Regions from separate parts of the Comamonas sp. MYb21 genome, predicted to be linked through region 2. Evidence: predicted binding sites of a transcription regulator. Region 2 holds the regulator's gene; each other region holds the start of a gene.
The links. Region 2 encodes NrdR, which represses ribonucleotide reductase genes. Its sites were predicted from a motif close to CACNANATNTNGTG; they were not measured.
Positions count from the first base shown of each region.

Region 1: a site for NrdR is predicted at 2,292-2,305, ahead of nrdA (class 1a ribonucleoside-diphosphate reductase subunit alpha). Genes of this name have one in related genera too.
Region 3: a site for NrdR is predicted at 4,283-4,296, ahead of WH367_RS03630 (ribonucleoside-diphosphate reductase subunit alpha). Genes of this name have one in related genera too.

Region 1 covers NZ_JBBGZC010000004.1:249,976-260,683, reverse strand. Annotated here, with positions in the region: gene WH367_RS07885 (DUF2322 family protein) at 1-131, opposite strand, end outside; gene WH367_RS07880 (EVE domain-containing protein) at 272-754, opposite strand; gene infA (translation initiation factor IF-1) at 1,208-1,459, shown strand; tRNA gene WH367_RS07870 (tRNA-Pro) at 1,542-1,618, shown strand; tRNA gene WH367_RS07865 (tRNA-Pro) at 1,892-1,968, shown strand; gene WH367_RS07860 (hypothetical protein) at 1,972-2,256, opposite strand; gene nrdA (class 1a ribonucleoside-diphosphate reductase subunit alpha) at 2,466-4,727, shown strand; gene nrdB (class Ia ribonucleoside-diphosphate reductase subunit beta) at 4,742-5,875, shown strand; gene yfaE (class I ribonucleotide reductase maintenance protein YfaE) at 5,872-6,174, shown strand; gene WH367_RS07840 (hydantoinase/oxoprolinase family protein) at 6,589-8,691, shown strand; gene WH367_RS07835 (hydantoinase B/oxoprolinase family protein) at 8,694-10,370, shown strand; gene WH367_RS07830 (MFS transporter) at 10,450-10,708, shown strand, end outside.
Region 2 covers NZ_JBBGZC010000008.1:250,627-261,334, forward strand. Annotated here, with positions in the region: gene WH367_RS13875 (DUF748 domain-containing protein) at 1-1,188, opposite strand, end outside; gene WH367_RS13880 (hypothetical protein) at 1,735-1,959, shown strand; gene WH367_RS13885 (lytic transglycosylase domain-containing protein) at 2,399-3,373, shown strand; ZMP/ZTP riboswitch at 3,524-3,686, shown strand; gene glyA (serine hydroxymethyltransferase) at 3,744-4,988, shown strand; gene nrdR (transcriptional regulator NrdR) at 5,009-5,500, shown strand; gene aroC (chorismate synthase) at 5,580-6,683, opposite strand; gene WH367_RS13905 (CoA transferase) at 6,732-8,213, opposite strand; gene WH367_RS13910 (citrate synthase family protein) at 8,326-9,657, shown strand; gene WH367_RS13915 (CBS domain-containing protein) at 9,773-10,225, opposite strand; gene WH367_RS13920 (O-acetylhomoserine aminocarboxypropyltransferase) at 10,364-10,708, shown strand, end outside.
Region 3 covers NZ_JBBGZC010000002.1:151,069-161,776, forward strand. Annotated here, with positions in the region: gene WH367_RS03625 (ribonucleotide-diphosphate reductase subunit beta) at 110-1,237, opposite strand; gene WH367_RS03630 (ribonucleoside-diphosphate reductase subunit alpha) at 1,297-4,200, opposite strand; gene ampD (1,6-anhydro-N-acetylmuramyl-L-alanine amidase AmpD) at 4,633-5,229, opposite strand; gene WH367_RS03640 (sigma-54-dependent transcriptional regulator) at 5,304-6,818, opposite strand; gene WH367_RS03645 (ATP-binding protein) at 6,815-8,512, opposite strand; gene WH367_RS03650 (PP0621 family protein) at 8,516-8,752, opposite strand; gene WH367_RS03655 (cytochrome C assembly family protein) at 8,759-9,565, opposite strand; gene WH367_RS03660 (diguanylate cyclase) at 9,676-10,602, opposite strand; gene WH367_RS03665 (response regulator) at 10,652-10,708, opposite strand, start outside.

The sequences.
Region 1 (10,708 bases), on a different contig from region 2:
ACCTTGACCGAACCGGCTTTGCCCGGTGCATTGGGAATGGTGGCCGCCACCTGGCCATCGGCAGCGATCAGTTGCAGCTCGGCGATATGGTCGATGGAGGGCAGGGACTGGAGGTTGTCAGCAAAAGCCATGGGGATTCCTGGGCGCAGAAGTGATATCAAAAAAATAGCTGCCGGTGCTTATTGCATGGGCAGCTCACGGGTTTTGTATTATGCAACAGCGCTTGCCGCCAACGGGGGCAGGGCGGCCGTCCTGCCGCCTTCAGCCGTCGTTAGCCCTGTGCCTTGACCAGGTCCATGATAAAGCGCCAATGCACCTCATCCACCGGCGTGATCGACAAGCGATTGCCTTTTTGCAGCACGCGCATGTCTTGCAGCTCGGGGTACTGGCGCAGTGCAGCCACCGAGATGGGCTTGATCTTGCGCAGGGCTTGCACATCCAGCATCAACCAGCGCGGGGCCTCCGGCTTGGACTTGGGGTCATAGTATTTGGACTGCGGGTCAAACTGGCTGGTATCGGGCCGCAGCCGGCCTGCAATGCGGGCGATGCCGTAAATACCGGGCTCGGCGCAGCTCGAATGCCAGTACAGCACACCGTCACCCACCTGCATGTCATCGCGCATGAAGTTGCGCGCCTGGTAATTGCGCACTCCATCCCAGGCAATGGTGGCATCAGGGGCGCTGAGCGCATGGTCGATCGCATATTCGTCCGGCTCGTTTTTCATCAGCCAGTAGCGGGGGGATGCAGCGTTCATGGTGTTTGTCGGTGAAGGGGGGGAGCCATCGGGTGGCACGGCCTGGAGCCAGCCGCGCATGCATGCGCCATGCTAAACGATGCGCCGGCGCTGCTGCTGCCAGCACAGCCATGCGGGCCTGCGGATCACCGGCGGCGTTTATACGAGACAAGCTACAGCGGAATTGGCAGCAACATAGTACAATAGAGAGCTTTGCAAGCTTTTATAGCTTGGAGGCGCTGGCTGCCCTGGCAGCTGCGCCGTCAATATTGTGTGGGATGCTGGCTGTTGCGCCCCGTTGTCGGGCTGGCAGATATCCGCTTGGTTGCCTTGCAGGCCCTTGCCCCTTGGGTGGCGAGAGTTGGCAAGGCCCTCCCGAACCATGGAGAGAGCCACCGCTTGTTGGTGGCACTGAGAACAGCATGGCGAACCGGTTTCGCACATGCACCACTAGACAAGGATTCGTCGACTTATATGGCTAAAGAAGAACTGATTGAGATGCAAGGCTCCGTGACCGAAGTGCTGCCCGATTCGCGCTTTCGCGTGAAGCTGGACAACGGCCACGAGCTGATCGCTTACACAGGCGGCAAAATGCGCAAGCACCACATTCGCATTCTGGCCGGTGACAAGGTGTCGCTGGAGATGTCGCCCTACGATCTGAGCAAGGGCCGCATCACTTTCCGTCACCTGCCTGGCCGCGGCCCGGCACCGACCCAACAACGCTAACCGCATGGGTGGAGGCCGCTGTAAAAAAATCGTCAAATACGAAATGCAGCTGCCCAAACCCTGGTTACAATAACGGCTTAGTCGGAGCGTAGCGCAGCCTGGTAGCGCATCTGCTTTGGGAGCAGAGGGTCGCGAGTTCGAATCCCGCCGCTCCGACCATTCCATTTAAAAACCTGTTGCATGCAAATGCAGCAGGTTTTTTGTTTTGGCAATGCTTGGCAATTTGCGATATGGCGCGGTTTATTCTGATGGAGTGCCGGCAACCATCTTTCACATTCTGCTTCATGCACGGCGCTTGGCGCGGCCCTCCCGTTTTTGCTGCGCAGCGGGCAGGGCGGCGGTCTCGCCAACCGCCCCGGCAGATGAAAAGTTGTCAAAGTAATCATTTTTCGCCGGAAGTGGTTCCGGCTCGATATACAATAGCGGCTTAGTCGGAGCGTAGCGCAGCCTGGTAGCGCATCTGCTTTGGGAGCAGAGGGTCGTGAGTTCGAATCCCACCGCTCCGACCATCCTTATCGAAACCTGTTGCACGCAAGTGCAGCAGGTTTTTCGTTTGGGCGGTGCTGCAAAAGGGCGAAGTACCGCCCGCCATTCAGCTTGGTCCATGGCTTGATGGGCCAGGCAATCAACCAGATGGTGATCGCCATCAACATGGGGGAATGATGCCCCTCTTCATCACCGGGAATGTGCCCACCCGGATACATATATTTACCAGCTCCCTGCGCGTTGATTTTGCTGCATTCTTCGCTGAAACAGCCAGTGCCTAGCAGAAATCGGGCCTGATTTTCTGCTGCCAAGAACGCTACAGGTAGCGTACACTCAAGCCCATAGACACCATATGTAGTGTCCACCGCTTCCCCCACAGGTTTATTGATGCTGGTCTCGCGCCAGCCAAAACGCGCCAGCCATGCCTGGCGCGTTTTGGCGCGGGACTGCCGCGTCTTGCGCCCGTGGTCCTGCGTTTTTTATCCCATTAGAAACATCGCAAATGAACCAGACAAGCACTATGAGAGTCACCAAGCGTGACGGTCGCGTTGAGCCTATCGACCTCGACAAAATCCACCGGGTGATTGACTGGGCGGCCAAAGGCCTGAGCAATGTGTCGGTCTCACAGATCGAGCTGCAGTCGCATATCCAGTTTTATGACGGCATCCGCACCGATGCGATCCATGAAACCATCATCAAGTCTGCGGCCGACCTGATCTCCGAAGACGCACCCGACTACCAGTACGTGGCAGCGCGCCTGGCGATCTTCCACCTGCGCAAGATCGCCTTTGGCCAGTTCGAGCCGCCGCACCTGTACGACCATGTGCAAAAGCTCACCGAGCTCAAGAAGTACGACCCGCACCTGCTGGCCGACTACAGCCGCGAAGAGTACGACGAGATCAATGCTTTCATCGACCACTGGCGCGATATGGACTTCTCCTACGCAGCCGTCAAGCAGCTCGAAGGCAAGTACCTGGTGCAAAACCGGGTGACCAAGCGCATCTACGAAAGCCCGCAGATCCTCTACGTGCTGGTGGCGATGAGCCTGTTTGCCAAGTACCCGGCCGACCGCCGTCTGCAGTACATCAAGCGCTTCTATGACGCCGTCTCGCGCTTCAAGATTTCGCTACCCACGCCCATCATGTCGGGCGTGCGCACACCGCTGCGCCAGTTCAGCTCCTGCGTGCTGATCGAGTGTGATGACAGCCTCGACAGCATCAACGCCACCACCAGCGCGATTGTGAAGTACGTCTCGCAGCGCGCCGGTATCGGTATCAACGGTGGCCGCATCCGCGCGCTGGGCAGCGAGATCCGTGGCGGCGAGGCGCAGCACACCGGCTGCCTGCCTTTCTTCAAGATGTTCCAGTCGGCCGTCAAGTCTTGTTCACAAGGTGGCGTGCGCGGTGGTGCCGCCACCTTGTTCTACCCGCTGTGGCACCTGGAAGCCGAGTCGCTGCTGGTGCTCAAGAACAACCGTGGCGTCGAGGAAAACCGCATCCGCCATCTGGACTACGGTATCCAGATCAACCGCATGCTCTACCAGCGCCTGATCAAGGGCCAGAGCATCAGCCTGTTCTCGCCCCATGATGTGCCCGGTCTGTACGAGGCCTTCTTTGCCGACCAGAACAAGTTCGAAGAGCTGTACGTCAAGTACGAGGCCGACGAATCCATCCGCAAGCGCACCCTGCCAGCGGTGGAGCTGTTCTCGCTGATGATGCAAGAGCGCGCCAGCACCGGCCGTATCTACATCCAGAACGTGGACCATTGCAACACCCACAGCCCGTTCAACCCGGCCGTGGCTCCCGTGCGCCAGTCGAACCTGTGCATGGAAATCCTGCTGCCCACCAGCCCGCTCGAAGACATCAAGGACGAGAACGGCGAAATTGCGCTGTGCACCTTGTCCGCCTTCAACCTGGGCGCGCTCGAATCGACCGACGAGCTCGAAGAGCTGGCCGACCTGATCGTGCGCGCACTCGATGCGCTGCTGGACTACCAGGACTACCCGGTTGCCGCTGCCCGCATTGCGACCGAAAAGCGCCGCTCGCTGGGCGTGGGCGTGATCAACTACGCCTACTACCTGGCCAAGAACGGCGTGCGCTACTCCGACGGTTCGGCCAATGGCCTGACCCACCGCACCTTCGAAGCCATCCAGTACTACCTGCTCAAGGCCTCGGTGCAGCTGTCGCGCGAGTTCGGCCCTTGCACCGCTTTTGCCGAGACCAACTACGCAGCGGGCATCCTGCCGATCGACACCTACAAGAAGGACATCGACGCGCTGACCGATGAGCCCCTGCACCTCGACTGGGAAACCCTGCGCGCCGAGATCAAGACCCACGGCCTGCGCAACTCGACCTTGACGGCGCTGATGCCATCCGAGACCTCCAGCCAGATCGCCAACGCGACCAATGGCATCGAGCCTCCACGCGGCTTTGTCTCGGTCAAGCAGTCCAAGGACGGCATCCTGCGCCAGGTGGTGCCGGAGATCGATCGCCTGAAGGGCCAGTACGAGCTGCTCTGGCAAATGCCCAACAACGATGGCTACTTGAAGCTCGTAGGCCTGATGCAGAAGTTCGTCGACCAGTCCATCTCGGCCAACACCAACTACGACCCCCAGCGCTTTGCCGATGGCAAGGTGCCGATGCAGCAACTGCTCAAGGACCTGCTGCAGGCCTACAAGTTTGGTGTCAAGACCCTGTACTACCACAACACCCGTGACGGTGCCGAAGACATGCAGGGCGCAGCGGCAGAAGACGACTGCGCCAGCGGCGCCTGCAAGATCTAAGCGGAGAGAAGGCGATGGCATACAGCACCTTCTCCAAGGTCGACAATGACCAGCTCAAGGAACCGATGTTCTTTGGCAATTCGGTCAATGTCGCCCGCTACGACCAGCAGAAGTACCCGATCTTCGAGAAGCTGATCGAAAAGCAGCTCTCGTTTTTCTGGCGCCCTGAGGAAGTGGACATCACGCAGGACCGGATTGACTACCAGAACCTGCCCGACCATGAAAAACACATCTTCATCAGCAACCTGAAGTACCAGACGCTCTTGGACTCCATCCAGGGCCGCAGCCCCAACATGGCCTTCCTGCCATTGGTGTCGCTGCCCGAGCTGGAGACCTGGATCGAGACCTGGGCGTTCTCCGAGACCATCCACTCGCGCTCCTACACGCACATCCTGCGCAACATCGTCAACGATCCTTCGGTGATCTTTGACGACATCATGCGCAACGAGAGCATCAAGCTGCGTGCGGGCGATATCTCGTCCTACTATGATGACCTGATCCGTGATGCGATGCTGCACGCCCAGCTGGGCGCAGGCAGCCACACGATCAATGGCGTGGTGCACCAGATCGATGTGTACCAGCTCAAGAAGAAGATGTACCTGTGCCTGATGAATGTGAACATTCTGGAGGCCATCCGCTTTTATGTGAGCTTTGCCTGCTCCTTCGCGTTTGCCGAGCGCAAGCTGATGGAGGGCAATGCCAAGATCATCCGCCTGATTGCCCGTGATGAAGCGCTGCACCTGACCGGTACCCAGCACTTGCTCAACATCATGCGCTCGGGCCAGGACGATCAGGACTTTGCCAAGATCGCCAAGGAGACCGAGCAGGAATGCTTTGAGATGTTCAAGACGGCGGCGATGCAGGAAAAGCAGTGGGCCGAGTACCTGTTCCGCGACGGCTCGATGATTGGCCTCAACAAGGACATCCTGAGCCAGTATGTGGAGTACATCACCAATATCCGCATGGCCGCGATCGGGCTCAAGCCCGCGTTTGACAACGCCAAGAGCAACCCGATCCCCTGGATCAACACCTGGCTGTCGTCCGACACCGTGCAGGTGGCCCCGCAAGAGGTGGAGCTGAGCTCCTACCTGGTGGGCCAGATCAACGCCGAAGTCTCGCTCGATGACCTGAGCGGAATCGAGTTGTGACCACCGTCAGCACCACGGACACCCTCATACGCGTGCTGCCAGGGGAGACCCTGCTCGAAGCGCTGGAGCGCACGGGCCACGATGTGGAGTACCAGTGCCGTGGTGGCTATTGCGGCAGCTGCCGCCTCACCTTGGTGGAAGGCGAAGTCGTCTACACCCAGGAGCCGCTGGCCTTTGTCGGGCCCAATGAGGTGGTTCCCTGCTGCTGCGTGGTCAAGACCCCCATCAAGGTGGAATGCAGCCTGCGGCAAGTGGAAACCAGCGCCGATGACAAGAGCCAGCTGGCCCTGGATTTGTAATTTGCTGCCGCTCTGTGCACAGGCCCCAAGCTTTGCTTGGGGCTTTTTTTGTGGCTGAATCCGGTGCCTGAAGGCGATCCATCGCGCCTTTAGCCTCGCATTTTTTGCTGTCCTTCCAAGCTTTACACAAGCATCTCTTGGCGGTTTTACAGCACCTGTCCGCCCTGATGGGTGCAAGCCGCCGCCGCATGGTGCAGCACTGGGCAGTGCTGGTGCATGGGCCACCAAAATCAACGAATTTTTGCACTGTCGCCGCGCAGCGCCACCGGGTTAGCGCGTAATGGTTTTTACCCGCGAAGCACAGCTTGTGCCCGCCCTCGAATTTCTTGTTTGCGCCGACTGGGCGATCACTTGATCATCGCTGCCAGGTCAGAGCTTCTGATCCACACAGCTTGCATGATTCGGAGATACCAGATGGCAACAAGCCAAGTCATACGCGCCGGGGCAGACATCGGCGGCACTTTCACAGATATCGCGCTCGAGGTCGACGGCGTCCTGTTCAGCGAGAAGGTCCTGACGGACTATGAAAAACCCGAGCGCGCCATCGTCACCGGCCTCAAACAGGCGGCAGCCCAGGCAGGCATTGCGCCAGCGCAGATCGGCACGGTGATCCACGGCACGACCCTGGCCACCAACTCGCTGATTGAGCGGCGCGGCGCCAGGACCGCCTTCATCACCAGCGAAGGTTTTCGCGATGTGATCGAGATGCGCAACGAGGGCCGTTTTGAGCAGTACGACCTGGCCATCCAGCTGCCCGCGCCGCTGATTGCCCGCAACCACCGCTATACCGTGCAAGGCCGGCTCGATGCCAAGGGCCAGGAGCTGCAGCCGCTCGATGAGGCAGAGGTGCAGGACGTGATTGCCCAGCTGCGCGAGGGTGCGTACGACAGCGTGGCCGTGGGCCTGATGCACAGCTACAAGAACCCGGTCCATGAAAAGCGGGTGCGCGCGCTGATTGTAGAGGCGCTGCCCCAGCTGTCGGTGTCCATCTCCAGCGAGGTCTCGCCGCAGATCCGCGAGTTCGAGCGCTTCAACACCGTCTGCGCCAATGCCTATGTGAAGCCGCTGATGTCCTCCTACCTGCAGCGCCTGGCCCAGGCCTTGGTGGAAGAGGGCATGCACTGCCCGCTCTACCTGATCCACTCGGGCGGTGGGCTGATGTCGCTGGCCAATGCGGCCGAGTTCCCGGTGCGCCTGCTCGAATCCGGCCCGGCCGGTGGCGCCATCTACGCCAGCGATTTTGCGGCCAAGTACGACCAGGACAAGGTGGTGTCTTTTGACATGGGCGGCACCACCGCCAAGATCTGCCTCATCGACCAGCATGTGCCCAAGACGGCGCGCGTGTTTGAAGTGGCGCGCAGCTACCGCTTCAAAAAGGGTAGCGGCATGCCGATCTCCATCCCCGTCATCGAGATGATCGAGATCGGCGCGGGTGGTGGCTCCATCGCCCATGTGGACGACATGCGCCAGGTGCGTGTGGGGCCGGAGAGCGCGGGCTCCGAGCCCGGCCCGGCCAGCTACGGCCGGGGCGGCACGCGCCCCACGGTGACCGATGCCGACTTGCTGCTGCACAAGCTGGACCCGGCACGCTTTGCCGGCGGCAGCATGCGGCTGAACATGCCTGCCGCGCAAGACGCCATGGCCACCCATGTCGGCCAGGCGCAAGGCCTGGACGCGGTGCGTGCGGCCTACGCCGTGGCCGAAGTGGTGGACGAGAACATGGCCAATGCCGCGCGCATGCATGCCGTGGAGTCCGGCCAGGACCTGGAGGCCTACACGATGATCGCCTACGGTGGCGCAGCGCCGTTGCATGCGGTGCGGCTCTGTGAAAAGCTGGGCATCCATCGCCTGCTGATCCCGACGGGCGCCGGCGTGGGCTCGGCCATCGGCTTTTTGCGCGCCCCCTTTGCCTATGAGTCGCTGCGCAGCTCGGTGATGCGCATGAGCCAGTTCGATGGCGAAGCCGTCAATGCCATGCTGCGCGAGATGGAGGTCGAGGTGAGCGCCTTTTTGCAAGACACCGGCTACGACGGCGAGACCGTCAAGGAGCTGCGTGCCTTTATGCGCTACTGCGGCCAGGGCTGGGAGATCCCTGTGTCGGTGCCTGTGCAGCACTTTGGGCCGGACAGCGTGCCCGCGCTCAACGCGGCCTTTGTGCAGAACTATGTGGCCTTGTTTGGCCACGCGATCGACGGGCTCGATATCGAGGTGGTGAGTTGGGCACTGTCCTTGCGTTCCAAGACCTTGCCGCCGGCCAAGGCCGAACTGCAGCAGGGCGGCACGCCCCAAAAGGGTGCCGGCACGGTGCTGGACCGCCGCGAGGTGTTTGACGGCAAACAGGGCCAGTTCTATGCCTGCGATATCTATGAGCGCCTGGGCCTGCCCCGGGGCCAGGCCGTGCCCGGCCCGGTGGTGATTGTGGAGAAGGAAACCTCGACCTATGTGAGCCCGGGCTTCAAGGTGGTGCTGCAGGCAGATGACTGCATGCTGGTCGAGCGCATGGACAGCGGAGTGTGATCATGGCAAACAATACAGACGTTCATTACCAAATCATGTGGAACCGCCTTATCTCGGTGGTCGAAGAGCAGGCGGTCACCTTGATCCGCACCGCCTTTTGTACCAGCGTGCGGGAGGCGGGCGATTTGTCGGCCGGCGTGTTCGACAAGCAGGGCCGCATGATGGCCCAGGCCGTGACCGGCACCCCCGGCCATGTGAACTCGATGGCCGAGTCGGTCGCGCATTTCGCCAAGCGCTTTGAGCGCAGCACCTTGCAAGATGGCGATGTGCTGGTGACCAACGACCCCTGGCTGGGCACCGGCCACCTGCACGACATCACCGTCGTCACCCCCGTCTTCTATGGCCGCGATGGCTACAGCGACCATATCGGCTACTTTGCCGCCACCGCCCATGTGGTGGACATCGGCGGGCGCGGCTTTGGCCCCGATGGCAGCGATGTCTACGAGGAGGGCCTGTGCATTCCGCCGATGAAGTTCTTTCGCGCCGGCGCACTCAATGAGGACCTGATCGAGATCCTGCGCAACAACGTGCGTGAGCGCGACCAGGTGATTGGCGACTTCCATTCGCTGGCCGTCTGCAATGCCACCGGCATGCGCCGCTTGAAGGGCATGCTCGACGAGTTCGAGCTCCATGACCTGGAAGACCTGGCCGGCTTTATCTTTGCCAACAGCCAGCGCGCCACCCGCGAGCGCATCGCCGCCTTGCCCGATGGCACCCAGCGCTATGCGATGACCGTCGATGGCTATGAAAAGCCCATCGAGCTGGTGGTGGCGGTGGCGATTGCGGCCGACAAGCTGCGCGCCGACTTTGCCGGCACCTCGGACCCCAGCCGCTACGGCATCAATGTGCCGCTGACCTACACCAAGGCCTATGCCTCCTACGCGCTCAAATGCGCGATTGCGCCGGAGATCCCCAACAACTGGGGCTCGCTGGAGCCCTTTGAGATCAGCGCGCCGGAGGACTGCATCCTCAATGCCCACCGCCCGCGCCCGGTCTCGGTGCGCCATGTCATCGGCCATCTGATCCCCGATGTGGTGCTGGGCGCGTTGCAGCCCATATGCCAGGGTGAGATTCCGGCCGAAGGGGCCAGCTCGCTGTGGAACCTGCAGATGCGCTTCAAGGGCATCACCCAGGCGACGCGCAACCAGCAGCACGAGATCCTGATGTTCAACACCGGCGGCACCGGCGCGCGCCCCTCGAGCGATGGCCTGAGCGCCACCGCCTTCCCCAGCGGCGTGCAGGCCATGTCGGTCGAGGTGACCGAGAGCATCGGCCCCATCATCATCTGGCGCAAGGAGCTGCGCCCCAACTCGGGGGGTGCCGGCCGCTGGCGGGGCGGCCTGGGCCAGCGCATCGAGGTGGGCTCGGCAGAAGGCTTTGAGTTTGACCTGAACGCCATGTTCGACCGCGTGCATTTTGCAGCGCGCGGCCACAACGGCGGCCAAAGCGGCGCGCTGGGCAAGGTGTCGCTGGACGACGGCACCGCCTTGCGCGGCAAGGGCAAGCAGCAGATCCCGGCCGGGCGCCGTTTGATTCTGGACTTGCCCGGCGGCGGCGGCAACGGCGATGCGGCCCAGCGCCCGCCAGCCTTGGTGCAGCGCGATGTGGACTACGGTTACATCAGCGCCGAGCAGGCAGAGGCGGACTACGCCCATGCCAAGCGGCTGACGCCGGTCTGATCGCATGACGATGGCCAGCGGCCCAGCCGCTGGCCCGTTCCCCACTTTTTCTCTCACTGCAGGACTTCAAGGTAGCTCGATGCGCACACACAATCCCATGGCAGATGGCTTTGCCGCCCCAAGTGCAAGCCTTTCGGACTGGTCGTCCCCCCAAGCGGCGGTGGCGCCGCGCGCGGTGCAGTCCAAGGAGCTCAACCGCGTGGTGCTGGCCTCGGTGGTGGGCAGCTTTGTCGAGTGGTTCGAGTTCTCGGTCTACGGCTACCTGGCAGCAGTGCTGGGCAAGGTGTTCTTTGCCACCAGCTCGCCCACCATGCAGATCACCGCCTCCTGGGCGGCCT
Region 2 (10,708 bases):
CTTGCCAGCCTTGTCGTCCTTGGCTTCGGGGCTTGCACCATCTGCACTGGCCACGGAGGTTGCAGGCTCCGCCTTGTCTGCGGTGGCAGCGGTGTCTGTGGGCTTGGCGGCCTGCGGGGCATCCTCAGCCCGCCCCGGCAGCGCCTGGCCCTGGGCATCGAGCAGGCTCAGCTGGCCATTCTTGCCCCGCTTGAGCGACAGCTGCGCGCCATCCAGCGCCAGCTGGGCGATATGCACCTGCCCCAGCAAGGGCTGCACATCGGCCAGCTGCACATCCAGCCGCTCCCAGCCCAGCAATTCACCGCCGGCCGCGTCGTGCAGCTGCACAGCGCTGGCATGCACCTCGCCGCTCAGGCGCACCTGCGTCTTGTCCTGCTGCTCAAAGGCCAGTGCCAGGTCGGCATTGAGCACGCCGGCCACCAGCTTGACGGGCAAGGACGCGGGAATATAGGCCAGGTAGGGCTGGAGGTCGAGGTCCTTGATCGCAAATTGGGCCTCGGCCTTGCGGTCATCGGCAAAGGGCGTGGCCTCGGCATGGCTGGCAAACTGGCTGCCATTGAGCACAAAGGCCAGCTGGGGCAGCACCTTGATCTCGCGCTTGGATTCGAGGTTGCTCAGAAAAGGAATGCCCAGCTGCAGGCCCTGGAGTTCATGGGTCTGGCCCACGGTATCGTCGCGGAAGGCCACCTGCCCCTCTTTGAGCTCGATGTTGTAGAGCGCAAAGTGCGCCGTCTTGCCGTCATCGGGCGGCGGCTCAGGGCTGCGCAGCTTTTGCAGAATGTCGTCAAAGTCAAATTTCCCGGGGGCGGTCTGCGCGATGCGCAGCACGGGCTTGTCCACCTGGATGGCATCGAGCACCGGTGCGAGCCTGAACACCGACTGGATATCGGCATCCACATAGATGCGCTCGACCGCCAGCATCGCCGCGCTGTCTGCCTGGGGCCCGGCGATCTGCAGGTCGCGCACGGTCAGCTCCAGCGACCAGGGCTTGAACTCCACCGCCCCGATATGCACCGCCCGCCCGAGTTTTTCCGTGCCCAGCTTCTCCCCCTGGGTGCGCAGCAGCCAGGGCAGCAGCAGCCACGACAGCGCCCACAGCAGCAGCAGCGCCAGCAGGCACCATCCCAGCCGGCGCAACCAGCGCATCGCGACGACCTTTTTCTTGTTTGTTTCTTGCGTTTCGCTCACGGCGATGATCCTCACTCAGAGTCAGTACGGCCCACCCCATGGTATCCATGGCTGCGATGGCAGGCCCAAGATCCATTGTGCACAAATAAGCCGCTGTGGCGGCGCTGGCTTAGCACACAAAAGCGGCATCTGTCGCTGGTTCACAATCGTTCAAATCCTGCAGGCTGCCCCAGGAAACGGTGTGCCTCTCTATATATAGAGGAAAAACGCAGTTTCTATGGCGGCACCCCCTGCGGTAGCGGCACGGCCAGGGCTAAAGGCAGCAGGGGGCGATGCCGCGATGCACGGATCCAACAGCCGGATCGGGCAGCCGCCCGACCGACCGCCTCAAACACGGCCATGCTTTTCACACTGCGGCATGCCAAACCGCAGCGTGGAGCCGCAAAAACACAACGCCAGGCCCTGCTTTTTTGCGTCCACCTATTTTTTACCCAGGTATAAATACCAAAAACCTGATGTAGCCATGGGTTATTGGCTGTTTTATCCTGGTTTTTATACAGTTTTTTGGCCTTTTCAGGTGAAATTTGTGTAGGCGCAGATGACCGCATGATGACCAAGACCTGCCCGCCCAAATCAGGCCAGCGTTTTGCGCGGCCCGCAACGGTTCTGTGCGCCTATGCGCAGGCGGCACCCAGGCACCGCCCTGGGCTGCAAAAGCGCAAATGGGGCTGCGTGCTACACCAAAAACAGAGCACAACAGCCGCGCAGCATTTGATAAAGATTGACTTTTTGCTGCATCCTTTATATCAATCAATGTATTTAAAAGATTAAATACAAGCTATTGAACCCATAAAACGGGGTCCCCGACAGGGCCCCGATCCGGTGCTTTTTCTGCCTGCCATCCCAGTTGCAGGGGTGGCTGCCGCCCCTGCCTGGATCCGGCCCTGCGGCAGCCCGCTATACACGTTTTTTTATTACTTTTTTTTCTCATTTTTCGATTCAATAGTGTTGACTGAGTATTAAGCAAGCTTCTAGAATTCAGCCCATTGCATTGATTGCTGATTTTTTAGTCAACACCCCTCACGGTGTTTTGATCGTAGCCCCTGACACGCAAGAGCGTGCTTGAAACGACAAAGGGCCGTCTGCAACGCAGACAGCCTGCCGGAGACCACACAGGACAGTGTGGCTCCACCCTGCCAGACCCCAGCCCGGTGCACTATCCGCCGGGCTATTTGTTGGAGGTGGCGGGACTTAGAAAGGAAAAATCCCTATGACGGCTCCCGCGCAAGTGGATGCCGGTGCGCGCTCATTGAGCGCCACCATCAGCCGTGGTCTGATGACCATGGCACACAACAGTTTTGCTTTGATCGGTCTGGTGGTGGCGTTCTGCGCCCTCACCCTGGTGTCGCGCGACGATCTGCGCCACGCCGGCGAGGCGCAATTGCGCAGCTGGCTGCAGGCCCGCACCCATGCACCTGCCGTTGACCTGGCAGGTGCCGATGCCGACGCATCCACTGGCGACGATGCCGCCATGGTGGCTGCCGTGGACCGTGCCACCGCCAGCAACCCCCAGCAATTGCCCCGCAACCAGGCCAATGTGGCCTATTGGCTGGCCAAGAAATACCGCGTGGCGCCTGAGCCCCTGGCCGTGCTCGTCTCCGAAGCCTACCTGGTGGGCAAGGAAACCAAACTGGACCCCACCCTGATCCTGGCGATCATGGCCGTGGAGTCGAGCTTCAACCCCTTTGCCCAAAGCTCGGTGGGTGCGCAAGGCCTGATGCAGGTGATGACCAAGATCCACACCGACAAGTACGAGCACTTCGGCGGCCACTTTGCGGCCTTTGACCCGGTGACCAACCTGCGCGTGGGCGTCAAGGTGCTGCAAGAATGCATTGAGCGCGCCGGCTCGCTCGAAGGCGGCCTCAAATACTATGTGGGCGCAGCCAACCTGCCGACCGACGGTGGCTACGCCGCCAAGGTGATGGCCGAGCACTTCCGCATCAAGCAAGTGGCCGAAGGCCGCAGCAACACGCCCAAGGCACCGGTGGCCCCCACTGCCAAGCCTTCGCTGTCGGCCCAGGCGGATACGCCCGCCGCAGCCGGCACCGTGGCCGACAAGGCCAAGGCCGCCAGCAACAGCGCAGCTGCAGGCAACGCTTCTGAAACCGTGGCCCTGGCCGACAAGCAAGCCGCGCTGCCAGCAGCGGCCAAGGCCGAGGCCACCGCCGTGGCCATGGGTTCCTGACCAGCCCCTCCGGCTCATCGCCCTCTTCGCACAAGCACCCAGCCGGGTGCTTTTGTTTTTTCTGGCCCTGGCACAGCTTCCCGGAACCGGTTTTTATCCAGACGTGGCGATAAACCCATTGCCCCAGGCCGGTGCAGCCTGGGCTACACTAGCCGGGTACGCGACTGGCGATAGACATCTGTATGACCGGATTGTTGACGTGGAATGCAGGCCCGGCCTGCAGCAACCACCGGGGAGCGTACCGTGCAGTGCCAGGGCGAGCGCATCGCCCCCCGCACCCGCCACGTGTTAGCCGTGCGCCTGGGCAGCCCCTGTTTTCGCCAACCTCACTGTTGGCAGGCAGGGCTCACTTCTGACTCCAACGACCGCCATGTACCAACGTAACATCCTTGTCGAACAGACCGACGCAGAACTCTTTGCGGCCATCCAGGCCGAAAACCAGCGCCAAGAGCAGCACATCGAGCTGATCGCCAGCGAAAACTATGCCTCCCCCGCCGTGATGTGGGCCCAGGGCACCCAGCTGACCAACAAGTACGCCGAAGGCTACCCCGGCAAGCGCTACTACGGCGGCTGCGAATTTGTCGATATCGCCGAGCAACTGGCCATCAACCGCGTCAAGCAACTGTTCGGCGCTGATGCTGCCAATGTGCAGCCCCATTGCGGCGCATCGGCCAATGAAGCGGTTTTCCTGGCTTTCTTGAAGCCCGGCGACACCATCATGGGCATGAGCCTGGCCGAAGGCGGTCACCTGACCCATGGCATGCCGCTCAATATCTCCGGCAAGTGGTTCAACGTCGTCTCCTACGGCCTGAACGAGAAGGAAGAGCTGGACTACGACGCCATGGAAAAGAAGGCGCACGAGACCAAGCCCAAGCTGATCATCGCCGGCGCATCGGCCTACTCGCTGGAAATCGACTTTGCCCGCTTTGCCAAGGTGGCCAAGGATGTGGGCGCGATCTTCATGGTCGACATGGCCCACTACGCCGGTCTGATCGCCGCTGGCGAATACCCCAACCCCGTGCCCCACGCCGACGTGGTGACCACGACCACCCACAAGAGCCTGCGCGGCCCCCGTGGCGGCGTGATCCTGATGAAGGCCGAGCACGAGAAGGCCATCAACTCGGCCGTGTTCCCCGGCCTGCAAGGCGGCCCGCTGATGCACGTGATCGCAGCCAAGGCCGTGGCCTTCAAGGAAGCGCTGACGCCTGAGTTCAAGCAGTATGCCCAGCAGGTCAAGACCAACGCCCGCATCGTGGCCGAGACCCTGACCGAGCGCGGCCTGCGCATCATCTCCGGCGGCACCCAAAGCCACGTGATGCTGGTGGACCTGCGCGCCAAGGGCATCACCGGCAAGGAAGCCGAAGCCGTGCTGGGCGCTGCCCACATGACGATCAACAAGAACTCCATCCCCAACGACCCGGAAAAGCCGATGGTCACCAGCGGTATCCGTATCGGTACGCCCGCGATGACCACCCGTGGTTTCAAGGACGAAGAGGCGCGCCTCACGGCCAACCTGATCGCCGACGTGCTGGACAACCCACGGGACGAGGCCAACATCGCTGCCGTGCGCGCCAAGGTCAACGCCCTGACCGCACGCTTCCCCGTCTACCGCTGATCTGACCTGCGCCCGCGCCTATGAAATGCCCCTTCTGCAGCCATCCCGATACCCAGGTGGTGGAGACCCGTGTTGCAGAAGACGGCGGCTTTGTACGGCGCAGGCGCCAGTGCGGCAACTGCGAAAAGCGCTTCACCACCTATGAGCGGCCCGAAGTCAGCCTGCCGGTCATCGTCAAAAAGGACGGCCGGCGCATCGACTACGACCGCAGCAAGCTGCGCGGCTCATTCAGCCTGGCGCTGCGCAAGCGCCCGGTCCCCATCGACAAGGTGGACCTGGCGCTCGAGCATGTCGAGGACAAGCTGCGCACCTTGGGTGCGCGCGAGGTGCAGACGCATTTGATCGGCGAGCTGGTCATGGCCGAGCTGCAAAAGCTCGACAAGGTGGCCTACATCCGCTATGCCAGCGTCTACCGCAGCTTCGAAGACATTGACCAGTTCAAGTCCATCGTCGACGAGGTGACAACCCCGCCGCCCGAGCCCAAGAAAGACAGCGCCCGTAAAAAGGACTGAGGCACAAAAAAATGCGAACCCCTGGGTTCGCATTTTTTCTTTGGGAGCCGGCCACGGAGCCATCCCGGGCTGCGCCTTGTCAGTCTTGCGGCGCCTCGGCGGCAATCGGCCCCACCGCCTGCACCACATCGCTGTTCTGGGCGCGGTGGCGCAGCGCATGGTCCATCAGCACCATGGCCAGCAAGGCCTCGGCAATCGGTGCAGCGCGGATGCCCACGCAGGGGTCGTGCCGGCCCTTGGTGATGACCTCGGTGCTCTTGCCCTCGGTATCGATGGACTCGCGCGGGCTGATGATCGAGCTGGTGGGCTTGATGGCGATGCGGATCTCGATGTCCTGGCCGGTGCTGATGCCGCCCAGAATGCCGCCGGCATTGTTGCTGCGAAAGCCCTGGGGGCTGAGCGAGTCGCCATGCGTGGTGCCGCGCTGGGCCACGCTGTCAAAACCGGCACCAATCTCGACGGCCTTGACGGCATTGAGCCCCATCATCGCGTAGGCGATGTCGGCGTCGAGCTTGTCATACAGCGGCTCGCCCAGGCCCACCGGTACGCCGCTGGCCTGCACGCGGATCAGCGCGCCGCAGGAATCACCCGCCTTGCGCAGCGCATCCATATAGTCTTCATAGCGGGTCACATCGGCCACCGGCGCAAAAAACGGGTTGTTAGGCACATGCGCCCAGTCCTCAAAAGGCAGGGCCACCTCGCCCACCTGCAGCATGCAGGCGCGGAACGCGGTACCGAACTTCTCCTTGAGCCACTTTTTGGCCACGGCGCCAGCGGCCACCGTGGGCGCCGTCAGGCGGGCCGAGGAGCGGCCGCCACCACGCGGGTCGCGGATACCGTACTTGTGCCAGTAGGCATAGTCGGCATGGCCGGGGCGAAAGCTCTGCGCAATATTGGAGTAGTCCTTGCTGCGCTGGTCGGTATTGCGGATCAGCAGCGCAATCGGCGTGCCCGTGGTCTTGCCCTCGTAGACGCCCGAGAGGATTTCCACGCTGTCGGGCTCATTGCGCTGGGTGACAAACTTGCTGGTGCCGGGGCGGCGGCGGTCCAGGTCCTGCTGGATATCAGCCTCGCTCAACGCCATGCCCGGTGGGCAGCCGTCAATCACGCAGCCAATCGCCGGGCCATGGGATTCGCCAAAGTTGGTAACAGTAAATAAGGTGCCGAAGGTATTGCCGCTCATAGCCCGCCATTATCACTGATGCCGGTGCCCCACGCAGCCCTGCAGGGCTCACCAGCGGGGCTGGTCACCCCCAGGCGGCTGGCCGGCGTGGAGCCAGCCGCCGGGCAGGCCCTGCAGCACGGCGCTGTGGCGCACCGCACGCAGGCGGCCAAAGCCGGAGTCCAGCGTCTCCAGATAGGCGCCCCGCGGCGCGCCGCGGGGGGCCGTAGCCGCCGCCGCGGCGGCCCGCCGCGGGGCCCGGGGCGGGCGCCCCAGCGCGCCGCGCGCCCGCGCTACCTGCACATGCCAGCTGCCGCCCTGCGTAGCCTGGCGGTACAAGGCCGCCTGTATGCCAAAGGCCAGCAGAAAGCCTGCGCTGTAATCCAGAATCTGCAGCGGCAAGGCGCGCAGCCCCGCGCTGCCAAACGCCTGGCCCTCGGCCCAGTTGATGCCGCAGACGGTCTGCACCAGCGAATCAAAGCCGCGCCGGTCGGCCCAGGGGCCGCTGCGGCCATAGGCCGACAGGCTGGCATAGACGATACCCGGCCGCAGCCGGGCGGCAGACTGCGGGTCCAGCCCCAGCGCGTCCAGCGCGCCCGGCCGGTAGCCTTGCAGCAGCACATGGGCCTGGCCCAGCAACGCGGCCATGGCGCCCTGCCCTGCCGGGGTTTTCAAATCCAGCAAGGCCGAGCGCTTGCCCCGGCTCATATCGGCAATGGCCTCGATATTGGGCAGAGCTGGCCCATTGAGCATCAGCACATCAGCCCCTTGCGCCGCCAGGCTGCGGGCTGCTACGGGCCCTGCCAGAATGCGGGTCAGGTCCAGCACACGCAGGCCAGCAAGCGGCCGGTGCTGGGCCGGCACAGGCCCATCGCGGGGGGCGGCGGGCTGGTCGCTGTCCAGCTGCGTGATGGCCACCAAGGGCTGCGCGGCCACCGCCGCACTTTGGGGATGGGCCTGCCAGGCTTGCGGGCTGCGGGCCGCTGCCACCACCAGGCCGAGCGTTGCGGCACGCTCCTCCGCTGCCTGCGCCGTCCAACCTTGGAGCGCATCCGCCACCTGCTCCCGCGTGGTGGCCGCGCCGGTGGGCAGGCCCAAGAGCCGCAGCATGCCATCGCGGTGGTGCGCAAAATTGGCATGGATGCGCAGCCAGCCCGGCTCGCCGCGATCGGCGCCGCAGGCATAGAGGCCTGAGATGGGCGCCCAGAGATTGGGCTGCTCGCCGTCCAAGGTGAAATAGCCACTGCACTCGGCCAGCACATGGCCCACATCCACCTGGACCTGGGGCATGGCCAGCTGCTGGCGGTGCTGGTGGATCAAGGCGCTGGCCAGGCCGCTGGCCGCCACGGCCGCAGGCGCTGCCACATCCAGGCAAAAACTCGAGGGGTAGGCTGCGCCATCGCCGCTGAGCGCCAACGCGCCCTGCTGCAAAGCCTGCGCTGGCAGGCCCGCTTGCTGCCAGAGCATGTGCACGCTGGCCTGTATGGCCGCATGCAGCGGTTGCTGCGCCAGGTGGTGGCTGGTGGCGGTGTGGTTGTTGGTGGTTGGCAAGGCTTTCTCCTGGGTGACGGACTGCCGCCATTGCATACCTGCCGCACCCCGGGGTCAATCTTGATTGAGCCGATCCACATGCCATTCATCTCTCACTGCAGTAGCATGGCCCATGGTTTCTGCACGCCCCGCCCAACCTATCCCCGTCCCACCTTCCGACGACGACAGCCCCTGGCTCAGCAGCCAGCAGGCCGCCGCCATGCTGGGGGTGCAGCGCGCCAGCCTCTATGCCTATGTGAGCCGGGGCCTGCTGCAAGCGCACCGCCAACCGGGCCTGCGCGGCCATGTCTATGCCCGTATCGATGTGCAGCGCCTCGCGCGCCAGCGGCAAACCGTGCGCAACCCCGCGCAGCTGGCCCGCTCCACCCTGGACTGGGGCACACCGGTGCTGCGCTCGGCCATCACCCAGGTGGCGCAAGGGCAGCTGTACTACCGGGGGCGCGATGCGCTGCAATGGGCGCAGCACGCCAGCCTGGAAGACACCGCCGCGCTGCTGCTGGGCCAGCCCATCGCGGCAGAACCCGACAGCGCCCGCAGGGCCCCCCCCAAGGCAGCCGCAGCACAGCCCCTGCCGCAGCCCCGCCCACCCGAGCAGGTACTGCGCGCCTGGCACAGCCTGCCCGCCCACGATCTCAACCTGGCCCAACCCGGCTGGCCCCGGCCGCTGCTGCAGCAGATGCTGGAGGTACTGACGGGGCTACCGTCCAGCGATAAAGCCCAGCCTGCAGCCGAACGGCTCATCCACCAGCAGCTCGCCGCCCTCTGGCAAGTAGATGCAGTGGGCGAAAACACCTTACGCCAGGCCCTGGTGCTCTGCGCCGACCATGAGCTCAATGCCTCCAGCTTTGCAGCCCGGGTGGTGGCATCAACCGGCGCCAGCCTGCATGCCAGCCTGGGCGCAGGTCTGGCCGCGCTGACCGGCCCACTGCACGGGGGGATGACGGCGGTGATCGACCAGCACTGGGACGACTGGCATGCGGCGCGGCGCAGCAGCGAGGCATTGCCCCCATCACTCGCCCAGCTGCTGGCGGACACCCGCATCAACGGCAGCCCGCACTACTGCGCGGGCTTTGGCCACCCGCTCTACCCGGCAGGCGACCCGCGCAGCCAGCGCCTGCTCCGCCTGCTGCCTGCCGATGCGCAGCGCCATGCCCTGCTGGCCGCCGTACACCACCACACGGGCCTGCACCCCAGCCTGGACTATGCGCTGGTCGCCATCCAGCACGGCCTGGGCCTGCCCGCAGGCGCGGCCTTTGTGCTGTTTGCACTGGGCCGCACGGCAGGCTGGCTGGCCCATGCGCTGGAGCAGCGCGACAGCGGCCAGCTGATCCGCCCCCGGGCCCAGTATGTGGGCTTGCCGGCCGAGACAGATGCGCAGGCGGAGGCCCCTGACACGGCCGACACCAGCGCCGGCCGCATCCCCGGGCGCATCATCCGTTTCTGACCCGTAGCAAGCCTCTGCTCCAAAGCACAGGCGCAAAAAAGCGGCCTCGCGGGCCGCTACTTTGGCAGTTCTGGCAGATGGCCGGTTCAACCTCCCAGCTGGGCCAGCCGCTGCATCAAGAATCGGTCTCGCCTTCCACCGGCCAGTCGCGGATATAGGCCTTGAGCATCTTGTTCTCGAAGTTCTGGCTGTCGACGACGGCCTTGGCCACGTCGTAGAAGCTGATCACACCCATCAGCATCTTCTTGTCCATCACCGGCATATAGCGGGCATGGCGGTCGAGCATCATGCGGCGCACCTCGTCCATGTCGGTTTCCATCGTGCAGGTAAGCGGTGCATCGTCCATCACGCTGCGCACAAGGATATTGCCTGCAGTGCCGCCATTGTTGACGATGGCGACGATCACCTCGCGGAACGTCAACATGCCCACGACATCGCCGTGCTCCATCACCACCAGCGAGCCAATGTCCTTCTCCGCCATGGTCTGGATCGCGTCGCCCAGAGGGTCGTTGACGCTGGCCGTGTAGAGAGTGTTGCCTTTGAGGCGGAGGATATCGCTGACTTTCATGGGTGTCTCCTTGTACCGTTCTCCGATGCTGGCGGGCCCGCCTGCGTGCACACGCATCGGCGACAGGCCTGCCCGCCCAGGTCTGCTAAATATAGCCGACAATGCCCGTCCAGAACGACAACATCGCGGAGATACGCCATGCCCGGTTACACCGACCCCGGCTTTGACACCCTGAGTCTGCACGCTGGCGCCCAGCCGGACCCGGCCACCGGGGCTCGCGCCGTCCCCATCCACCTGACCACCTCCTTCGTCTTCGAGTCGAGCGACCACGCAGCCAGCCTCTTCAATCTGGAGCGGCCCGGCCATGTCTACAGCCGCATCAGCAACCCCACCAATGCGGTGCTGGAGCAGCGCGTCTCGGCACTCGAAGGCGGTGTGGGCGCGATCGCGGTGGCCAGCGGCCAGGCCGCGCTGCACCTGTCGGTTGCGACCTTGATGGGCGCGGGCAGCCATATCGTTGCCAGCACCGCGCTCTATGGCGGC
Region 3 (10,708 bases), on a different contig from region 2:
ATCAGCTGCTAGCAACTGGCATAGTGCAAACCTCAATAAAGACGCCAAATTTCACAGTTTTCTCTCAGGAAAACCACATTCTGACGGGGTTTGCACATCAAGGTCGGCGTCAATCCCAGGAAAGCGCGCCACCGGACTGGTATTCGATGACCCGTGTCTCGAAGAAATTTCGCTCCTTTTTCAGGTCGATCATCTCGCTCATCCACGGGAAAGGGTTGTCCTCGTTGGGGTACAAAGCTTCAAGGCCGATCTGCGTTGCGCGGCGGTTGGCGATGTAGCGCAGGTAGCCTTTGAACATCGATGCGTTCATGCCCAGCACACCTCTGGGCATCGTGTCTTCGGCATATTGGTATTCAAGTTCGACTGCTTGAATAAACAAGGCCTTGATCTCGTCCTTGAACGCGGCGGTCCACAGCTGCGGGTTCTCCAGCTTGAGCTGGTTGATCAGGTCGATGCCGAAGTTGCAGTGCATGGACTCGTCGCGCAGGATGTACTGGTACTGCTCGGCTGCGCCCGTCATCTTGTTCTGGCGGCCCAGCGCCAGGATCTGCGTGAAGCCGACATAGAAGAACAGACCCTCCATCAGGCAGGCAAAAACGATCAGGCTCTTGAGCAAGGTCTGGTCGGTCTGCGGCGTGCCGGTCTGAAAGTGGGGGTCCATGATCGCCTCGATGAAGGGGATCAGAAACGCATCCTTGTTGCGGATCGAGGGGACCTCGTTGTAGGCGTTGAAGATCTCGGCCTCATCCAGGCCCAGCGACTCCACGATGTACTGGTAGGCATGCGTGTGGATGGCTTCCTCAAAGGCCTGGCGCAGCAGAAACTGGCGGCACTCCGGCGCAGTGATATGGCGGTAGGTGCCCAACACAATATTGTTGGCTGCCAGCGAATCGGCGGTGACGAAAAAGCCCAGGTTGCGCTTGACGATGCGGCGCTCGTCCTCGGTCAGGCCATGGGGCGATTTCCACAGCGCGATGTCGCGCGTCATGTTGACCTCTTGGGGCATCCAGTGGTTGGCGCAGGTGGCCAGGTATTTCTCCCAGGCCCATTTGTATTTGAAAGGCACCAGCTGGTTGACATCGGTCTTGGCGTTGATGATGCGCTTGTCGGCGGCATGGACGCGCTTGAATGTGGCGGCTGGGGATGCGGCAGGCGATGCAGAGGGCGAGGCCGCCGTGGTGGCCGGCGCGGCTGGTGTGGCCAGCGCGTCCATCGAATCTTCTTCAAAGCTCAGCATGGATGAATGCTCCTGATAGGGGGCCGCAGTTGCGGCCAAGTTCAGACGGTCAGCGAGGTCTACTGGCAGGCTTCGCAGCCGGGGTCATCGATGGCGCAAAAGCGGATGTCGGTGCCGGGCGCGGCGGACTGCGATGCAGCAGCGGCGGCGTTGGCGACAGCCTGGGCAACGGGCGAGGCATGGCTGCTGGGCACGGCATTGAGCACGCGGCTTTGGATGGTGGATTTCTCGGCCTGCGTGGCGCTGGTGGTGCGCAGGTAGTAGGTGGTCTTGAGGCCGCGCACCCAGGCAAGCTTGTAGGCGTCGTCGAGCTTCTTGCCCGAGGCCCCTGCCATATAGATATTGAGGCTTTGCGCCTGGTCTATCCATTTCTGGCGCCGCGAGGCCGCTTCCACCAGCCAGACCGGATCGACTTCAAAGGCCGTGGCATACAGCGCCTTGAGTGCATGGGGCACGCGGTCGATGGGGCGCAGCGAGCCATCGAAATGCTTGAGGTCCATGACCATCACATCGTCCCACAGGCCCAGCGCTTTGAGGTCGCGCACCAGGTACTGGTTGATCACGGTGAACTCGCCCGAGAGGTTGGACTTGACCGAGAGGTTGCCAAACGAGGGCTCGATCGAGGCATCGACACCGACGATATTGGAGATCGTGGCCGTGGGCGCAATGGCCACGCAGTTGGAGTTGCGCATGCCGTCCTGCGCGATCTTGCGGCGCAGTGCCTCCCAGTCCAGCTGCATGCTGCGGTCGACCTGCACATAGCCGGCCTGGCCGCGCGCCTGGGCAAGCAGGTCCAGCGTGTCCAGCGGCAAAATGCCTTGGCTCCAGAGCGAGCCGGGGTAGCTGCTGTAGACACCGCGCTCGCGCGCCAGCTCGGTCGATGCCCAGTAGGCGTAGTAGCAGACCGCCTCCATCGAGGTATCGGCAAACTGCAGGGCCGCATCGCTGGCGTAGGGAATGTGCAATTGGTAGAGACTGTCCTGGAAGGCCATGATGCCCAGGCCCACCGGGCGGTGGCGCAGGTTGGAGTCGCGTGCCTTGCCCACCGCGTAGTAGTTGATGTCGATGACGTTGTCGAGCATGCGCATGGCCGTCGTGATGGTGCGCTTGAGCTTGTCATGGTCGAGCGCCAGGCCGCCTTGGCCGTCGTCTTTCAGGTGGCGTGCCAGGTTGACCGAGCCCAGGTTGCAGACGGCGGTTTCCGTGTCGCTGGTGTTGAGCGTGATCTCGGTGCAGAGGTTGGACGAGTGCACGACGCCGGCATGCTGCTGTGGGGAGCGCAGGTTGCAGGCATCCTTGAAGGTGATCCAGGGGTGGCCGGTCTCGAACAGCATCGATAGCATCTTGCGCCACAGATCGACCGCGGGCACGGTCTTGCTCAGCGCCAGCTCGCCGGTCGCGGCCCGGGCCTCGTAGGCGGTATAGGCCCGTTCAAAGTCCTGGCCAAAGCGGTCATGCAGATCGGGCACATCGGAGGGGGAGAACAAGGTCCACAGGCCTTTTTCCATGACCCGTTGCATGAACAGATCGGGGATCCAGTGGGCGGTGTTCATGTCATGGGTGCGGCGGCGGTCATCGCCGGTGTTCTTGCGCAGCTCCAGAAATTCCTCGATGTCCAGGTGCCAGGTCTCCAGGTAGGCGCAGACGGCGCCCTTGCGCTTGCCGCCCTGGTTGACCGCCACGGCCGTGTCGTTGACCACTTTGAGAAAAGGCACCACGCCTTGCGACTGGCCATTGGTGCCCTTGATGCGGGCGCCCATCGCACGCACGGGGGTCCAGTCATTGCCCAGGCCACCGGCGAACTTGGACAGCAGCGCGTTTTCGCGGATCGCATCGTAGATGCCGCCCAGGTCATCGGCCACGGTGGTCAGGTAGCAGGACGACAGCTGCGAGCGCAGGGTGCCGCTGTTGAACAGGGTGGGTGTGGACGACATGAAGTCAAAGGACGAGAGCAGGTCATAGAACGCGATGGCCCTTGCATTGCGGTCGTCCTCCTTCAGCGCCAGGCCCATGGCCACGCGCATGAAGAAGGCCTGGGGCAGCTCGATGCGCTGCTGGCCTACATGCAGAAAATAGCGGTCATACAGCGTCTGCAGACCCAGGTAGTCAAACTGCAGGTCGCGCTCGGGCTGGAGGGCGGCAGCCAGGCGCGGCAGGTCAAAGTCCAGCATCTCGGGGGCGAGCAGTTCATGTTCCACCCCTTGCGCGACAAAGCCGGGGAAGCTGCTGCGGTAGGCCGCGCCCATGTCGGCACTGCTGACGTCCTGGCCCATCACCTCGCGCGTGATGGTGTGCAGCAGCAGGCGCGCGGTGACAAAGCTGTAGTCCGGGTCTTTTTCGATCAAGGTGCGGGCGGCGAGGATGGAGGCCTTGAACACCTCGTCCATGTGGACGCCGTCATAGAGGTTGCGCAGGGTTTCGCTCAGGATGGGCGCGGGGTCGACATCCTGGCCCAGGCCCTGGCAGGCTGCGGCAATGCGGTCATGGAGCTTTTTGACATCGAGCAGCACCTGCTGACCCCGGTCCTGCACATGCAAGCTGGCATGGGCGGGCGTGTGCTGGGCCTGGAGCTGGGCGCGCTCCTGGTTGCGGCGCTCGCGGTACAGCACATAGGCACGTGCCACCTCATGGTTGCCGCCGCGCATCAGACCGAGCTCGACCTGGTCCTGCACATCTTCGATATGGAAGGTGCCGCCGCCCGGGCGCGAGCGCATCAGCGCACGCACCACCGTGTGGGTCAGGTTCTCGACCACTTCGCGCACGCTGGCGGATGCCGAGCCCTGGCTGCCATGCACGGCCAGAAAGGCTTTCATGATGGCGGTGGTGATCTTGGGGGGCTCGAAAGGGACGACTGCTCCGTTGCGCCGCATGATCTGGTAGTCCGGCAGTACGGTAAATCCATCCAGGGTGCGCGAGCTGGCGGCCGGGGCGGACCGATGCTCGGAAAGCGAAGCAGCGCTCATGATGTCCTCTCTGTGGTGCGTGAAAAGCCGGAGAAACAGCGCTGGGCATACCGGTACCACTGAGCCGCCGGCAACCACCTCACACTACATGTAGTGTTTTATTAAGCGCTGGACACTACCTGTAGTGTATGGCGCATTGCAGGCTTTGTGTGTAGTGCTGATGACCATGCTGCGCAGCAAAACGGCGGCAACTGCGCATGGCGTGGTGGTTTGCGCCTGCAAACCACCGCTGTGTGTGTGTTTCTGCGCCATCTGCGTTGCAGAGCCTGCGTAAAACATAGGCATTGCATCTGAAAAAATTTTTTTCAAATGTGGAAAATTGCCGTGTTTTTTGTGGCGTACATGCCTTTCATTGCATGCGAATGAAAGGGGATGCCGGGCAGATGCAGGCGGCTTTGAACAGGTTCTTAGAGGCTTGGGCTATAGCCCGATTTAGAGGCCGAGCGATGCGGGAAACATCGATCGCGGCCAGGCCAGATCCTGCTGCAGCTGGGGCCAGAGAAAGCCGGGACCCGGGTCGTTCTTGCGGCCCGGCGCAATGTGCTCATGGCCGGCAATATAGGCGATCGCATACTGCGCGCGGATCTGCTGGCACAGCTGCACCAGGCTCTCGTACTGGGCGGGCTCGAAAGTCTCGCCCTCCAGGCCTTCGAGCTCGATGCCGATGGAGTCGTCATTGCAGCGCGGCCTGCCGCGCCAGAACGATTGGCCGGCATGCCAGGCGCGCTGGTCGGCGCTGACAAACTGCCACACCAGGCCTTGGCGCGTGATGAAGAAATGCGAGGACACCTGCAGGCCCCGGATGCTCTGGAAATAGGGGTGGGCATCCCAGTCGAGCTGGTTGGTAAAGAGGCGCTGCACATCCCCCGTGCCGTAGATGCCCGGCGGCAGGCTGATCGAGTGGACGACCACCAGATCGGTGCATGCCCCCTCAGGCCGGGGGCCGAAATTGGGCGAGGGGCAGTGCGTGGCCGTGCGCAGCCAGCCGTCTTGCCAGAGCGCTGCCTGCGGCGCGCTGGTGGCGTGCATATTGGCATGAGGCGCAGCGTGGGGGTGCGCGCCAGGCGGTGTCTCGGGCAGGTCGTGGGGCATGGCGGCGGGCCCTAGGGCTGCATCCCATCGCTGGGGTCATGGATCTGCAGCCGCTCCATGCGGTAGCGGATCTGGCGCAGGCTGATGCCCAGGCGGTTGGCCGCAGCGGTGCGGTTAAAGCCAAACTCCTGCAGCGCACGCACGAGGATGTCGCGCTCGATGCCATCGAGCCAGGCCTGTAGATCGGCGGGCAGATCCTGTGGCGGCGCAAAGCCGTGGAGGCGCTGAGGCGCGACGGCTGCGGCCTGTGGCGCGGGCGTGGGCTGCCCATAGGCAGGCGCCGGCTCTGCTGCCTGGCTCTGCGCGGGCGAGGGACGCGTGGCATCGGCCCGGGCCGGCTCCACATCGAGAAGAGCGCCATCGCTCAAGGCGACCGAGCGCAGCAACAGGTTTTCCAGCTCGCGCACATTGCCCGGCAGCGCGTGGCCCGCCAAGGTGTGCAGCGCCTGGGCGCTGAGCTGGGGTACCGGCTGGCCGCTCTCGCTGGCGATGCGCTCGAGCAGCGCCTGGCACAGCGCGGGCACATCTTCGCGGCGCTCGCGCAGCGGCGGGATGAAGATGTCAATGACGTTGAGCCGGTAGTACAAGTCCTGGCGAAAGCGCCCGGTCTGCACATCGGCCGCCAGATCGCGGTGGGTGGCGCTGACGATGCGCACATCGACCGCTTCTTCCTGTTGCGAGCCCAGGGGCCGCACCTTGCGCTCCTGGATCGCACGCAAGAGCTTGGCCTGCATCGACAGCGGCAGCTCGCCGATTTCATCGAGGAAGAGGGTGCCACCATGGGCGGCCTGGAAAAAGCCTTCACGGTCCTGGTTCGCGCCGGTGTAGGCACCTTTGCGGGCACCAAAGAACTCCGCTTCGAGCAGGTTCTCGGGGATGGCGCCGCAGTTGACGGCCACCATCGGCCCGCTGGCCCGCTGGCTGTTGCGGTGCAAGGACTGGGCCACCAGCTCCTTGCCGGTGCCCGATTCGCCGCGCACCAGAATGGGCGCCATGCTGCCGGCCACCTTGGCAATGCGCTCGCGCACCTGCTGCATCACAAGGGACGGGCCGATCAATTCGCGCTGGGCCGGGAGGGCTGACCGCGCGGGCGTGCCCGGCTGCGGCGCCGCTTGAGACGCGGGCTGCGCCAGGGCCAGCGCAGCGGCATCCTGCAGCCCCTGGCTGGCAGAGGCCACCACCTGGCGAAACTGCTTGAGGTCCACTGGCTTGGTCAGGTAGTCAAACGCGCCTTCGCGCAGGGCCGCGACGGCATTGTCGGCCGAGCCATAGGCGGTCATGACGATGGCGCGCTCGCTGCGGCCCTGGCTGCGCAGGTCCTGCAGCAGCTCCATGCCCAGGCCATCGGGCAGGCGCATGTCGGTGATCAGGATCTCGAAGCGGCGCTGCTGCAGCTGGGCGCGGGCTTCCTGCACCGAGCCGGCCGTGTAGACCCGGTAGCCTTCGCGCAGCAAGGTCAGCTCATAAAGGGTTCTGAGGTCGGGCTCATCGTCCACGACCAGAACAGTGGTGTTTTCAAAACTCATGCCTGGTGGATCAAATCAGTCTGCTGGGGATGCGCGGGGCTGGCGGCCCTGCGAAACTGCACAATAAAGGCATTGCCCTGTGCCAGCTCGGGCAGCGCTGTGCTCTGCCTTTCGTAGCGGATCATAGCGCCATGGCGGGTGCACAGCTCGCGGCAGATGTACAGGCCCAGGCCGCTCGATCGGCTCTCGGACGAGAAGAAGGGCTCGAACAGGTGCTTTTCAATGGTCGGCTCGATGGGCGCGCCGTCGCTCCAGACCACCAAGGTGGTGGTGCCCGTGAGGCTGCTGTGGGTGCTGACGCGCAAGGAGTCTGCACAGTCCCGGCGGTAGCGCTGGCCGTTGTTGAGCAGGTTGTAGAGCAGCTGGCGCAGGTGCCCGGTGTCAAAGGCCACCAGGCTGTCCTCGGCACTGAGCGACAGCGCCACGGTGTGGGCGGCAGGGGCCAGTGCCATCCAGTCATGGCAGATGTGCAGCACGCTGTCATTGAGGGCAATGGAGTCGCCATCGCCGGGCTGGATCTGGTTATGCACGCGGGCAATGTCCAGGATATCTTCGGCAATGCGGCCCAGGCGCTGGGCATTTTGCTCGACCATATAGGTCAGGCGCTTCTGGCCCGGGTCGGTCAGCTCCTCATCGAGCAGCGCATTGGCCTGGGTGATGGCCGTCAGCGGGTTGCGGATTTCATGGGCGACAGCTGCGGACATGCGCCCCATCGCCGCCATTTTCTCGGTGCGCAGCCGCGCCTCTATCTCGCGCAGGTCATGCAAGAACACCAGGCACAGCGGGTCATTGTCATGGCTGCCAATGGTGCCGAAGGTGGGCAGCGGGTGGGTCAGCCAGGTGCGCACATGCAGGCCGATGGGGGCCATCTGCGGCGCGGTCAGTGCCAGGTCTTGCGAGAAGGGCTTTTGCTCGGCAAAGGTCTGGGTGACCTGCTCGACCACACCGCGCCAGGCGGGCAACTGCGCCAGCGCCAGCGGCAGGTGGGGGTGGCCCAGCAAGGTCATGGCAGCCGGGTTGGCAATACGCACCTGCAAGGCCTGGTCGGCCACCAGCACGCCATCGGGCAGGTTCTGCAGGATGAGCGCATTGATCTGCTCTTGCTGGTTGGCCGCAGCGGCATTGCGCAGGCCCTGCAAGGTCTCGCGCTCCACCCGCGAGGCGAGCAGCCGCACAAGAATGCCCACCAGAAAATAGGCCGCCCCGGCGAGCCCCGCTTGCACCGTGTTCTGCGTGCCATCGGGGTCAAACACCGACAGGCGAAAGCTCAGCGACTCGACAATCAGGAAGATCGTGATGTAGGCGCAGCTGCCCAAGGTCACCAGCCAGCCGCCCAGGGTGCCGGCAAACAGCACCGCCAGGCCGAACATCGGCGTCAAGGTGTAGGTACCGGTTTTGGTCACCTCCAGCAGCGAGATCAGCAGCAGATCCATGCCGATCGTGGGCAGCCAGGCATAGACGCGGCGCTGCGGTGGCGGCTGGTGGCTGAGCGCGGCATACAGCATCGCCGAGATGCCATAGGCGCCCAGCAGCGCCAGCTGCGACAGCAAAGGGCCCGATTGCGCCGGCGTGATGGCCATGGCGCCCAGCGCCAGCAGCAGGGCCACAAAGACGCGGGCCACCAGGTAGCCGCGCCACAGGCGCTTGAAGGGGGTTTCCATCAACGCCAGCGCGGCCATCGTGGCGATGCCCAAAGCCTAGCGCTGGCCAGGCGGCAGCGCCTGGGCGAGATGGGCTTGCGAGCAGTAATGTGCGCCCTGGTAGCCGATGGCATCGGACTGTGGCAGGTGCACGCCGCAGTGCGCGCAGTGCACCATGGGCTCGGGTTTGGCCAGGCCTTTTTTGGGCGGTGGCGGCGGCGCGTTCTTGACCCGTTGGCTGCGCCACATGTGCCAGCCCACGGCCAGCACCAGCAATACCAGCAAATACTTCATGGCAGCTCAGTGTTTCAAGATGACTTCAAGGACAAAGCGCGAGCCCACATAGGCCAGCAGCAGCAAGGTGGCGCCCACATAGAGCATGTTGACGGCGCGCTGCCCGCGCCAGCCAAAGCGCTTGCGGCCCACCAGCAGCACGGCAAAGGTCAACCAGGCCAGCATCGAGAACACCGACTTGTGGTTCCAGACCCAGGCCTTGCCGTACAGCGCCTCGCCAAACCACCAGCCGGCCAGCAAGGTCGCGGACAGCAGTATGAAGCCGGCCGTGACAAAGCGGAAGGTCAGGCGCTCCAGGGCCAGCAGCGGCAGACCGCCGTCGTGGCTGCCATCCTGGCGCATCTGGCGCTCGGCCCGGGTCATCAGTGCAGCATGCACGACGGCGGCGGCAAACAGGCCATAGGAGGCAATGCCCAGCGCCAGGTGCAGCGGCAGCCAGGGCGAGGCATTCACATGCAAAGGGCTGCCGGGGTAGACGCCGGCCAGCAGGACCGCGATGCAGCCCATGGCCGACAGCGGCCAGCGCGAGCGCAGCTGCGGGTAGAGCTGCTGCTCGACCACATACACCGTCAGCACCAGCCAGGCGGTGACGGACAGCGCCGGCGCAAAGCCGAAATGGGGCGTGTCACCCACCAGGCTCCAGCCGATGGCCGCCAGGTGCAAGGCCCAGGCCGCGCGCAAGCCCAGCCGTGCGCTGGGCTCCTGCAGGCGTCGGGCCGCAAGTGCGGGGATGGCGTAGGCAATGGCTGCAGCAATGGCCAGCGCCCAGCCGATGGGGCTGGTGCTGGCTGCGGCAAAGGCGGGAGAGAGCATGCCCGCTATCATAGCTGCGGCGAAAGGCCTGTGTGCTCTGCGCGGGCGCTAGCGCCTTGCCATCTGCCGGCTATTGCCAGCGATCAACCGCAGAGCCTGCCCAGCGCGCGCTATATGCCGACGCTGGTCGCGCAGACCCGGTTGCGGCCGCTGGTCTTGGCCTCGTACAGCAGTTCATCGGCCCGGCGCAGGCAGTCCTCCAGGCCGTCGGTCTGGCCGCAGTGGATGGTCAGCACCCCGCAGCTCACCGTCAGCTCTGGCGCGGTGGTGGAGGCCGCATGGGCAATCGCCATCGTCTGCACTTCCTGGCGAAAGCGCTCCACCACGGCCACGGCATCGGCGTGGCCGGGCAGGATCAGCGCAAACTCCTCACCGCCAAAGCGGGCGGCCAGGTCATAAGGGCGGCGCGCATGGCGCGCCAGCGTACCGGCTACTTGCTTGAGCGCCTCATCGCCTTGCACATGGCCATAGTGGTCGTTGTACAGCTTGAAGTGGTCGATATCGATCAGCGCCAGGCCCAGCGGGTCGTTCCTGCGCAGGCACAGGCGCTGGCTGCGCCGCAGCATGTCATCAAAATGCCGGCGGTTGGCCAGGTTGGTCAGGCCATCGACCTGCGCGAGGCGCTGCAAGGCTTGGCGCTGCAGCGCCAGGTCGATCTGGTTGCGCACCCGCACACTCACCACTGCCGGGCGGATGGGTTTGGAGACATAGTCGGCCGCGCCCAGGCGCAGGCCATACTCCTCGGCCGCAGCATCGCTTTGGCCGGTGATGAAGATGATCGCAATGCCGGCCGTCGCCTCCTGCTTTCTCAACTGGGTCAGCACCTCATAGCCATTCATGCCGGGCATGCTGACATCGAGCAGCACCAGCAGCAGCCGGTGCGATTCGCGCGTGGCGATGGTCAGCGCACTGGGGCCGTCCTTGGCCAGCAGCACGCGGTACTGCTGGCCCAGCAGCTCGGCGAGCATGGAGCGGTTGACGCGCTCGTCATCCACAATCAGGATGGTGGGTTGGTCGTTATCGGGCTCAGCTTGCATGGTGCGATGGTAGGGGGTCTAGGTCTCAAGGGGGCTGGTAGCCAGAAGGTCAAGGCAGGATCTGTTCGAGCCGCTCGATCGCCGCCAGCGCGGCCTCGCCATCCAG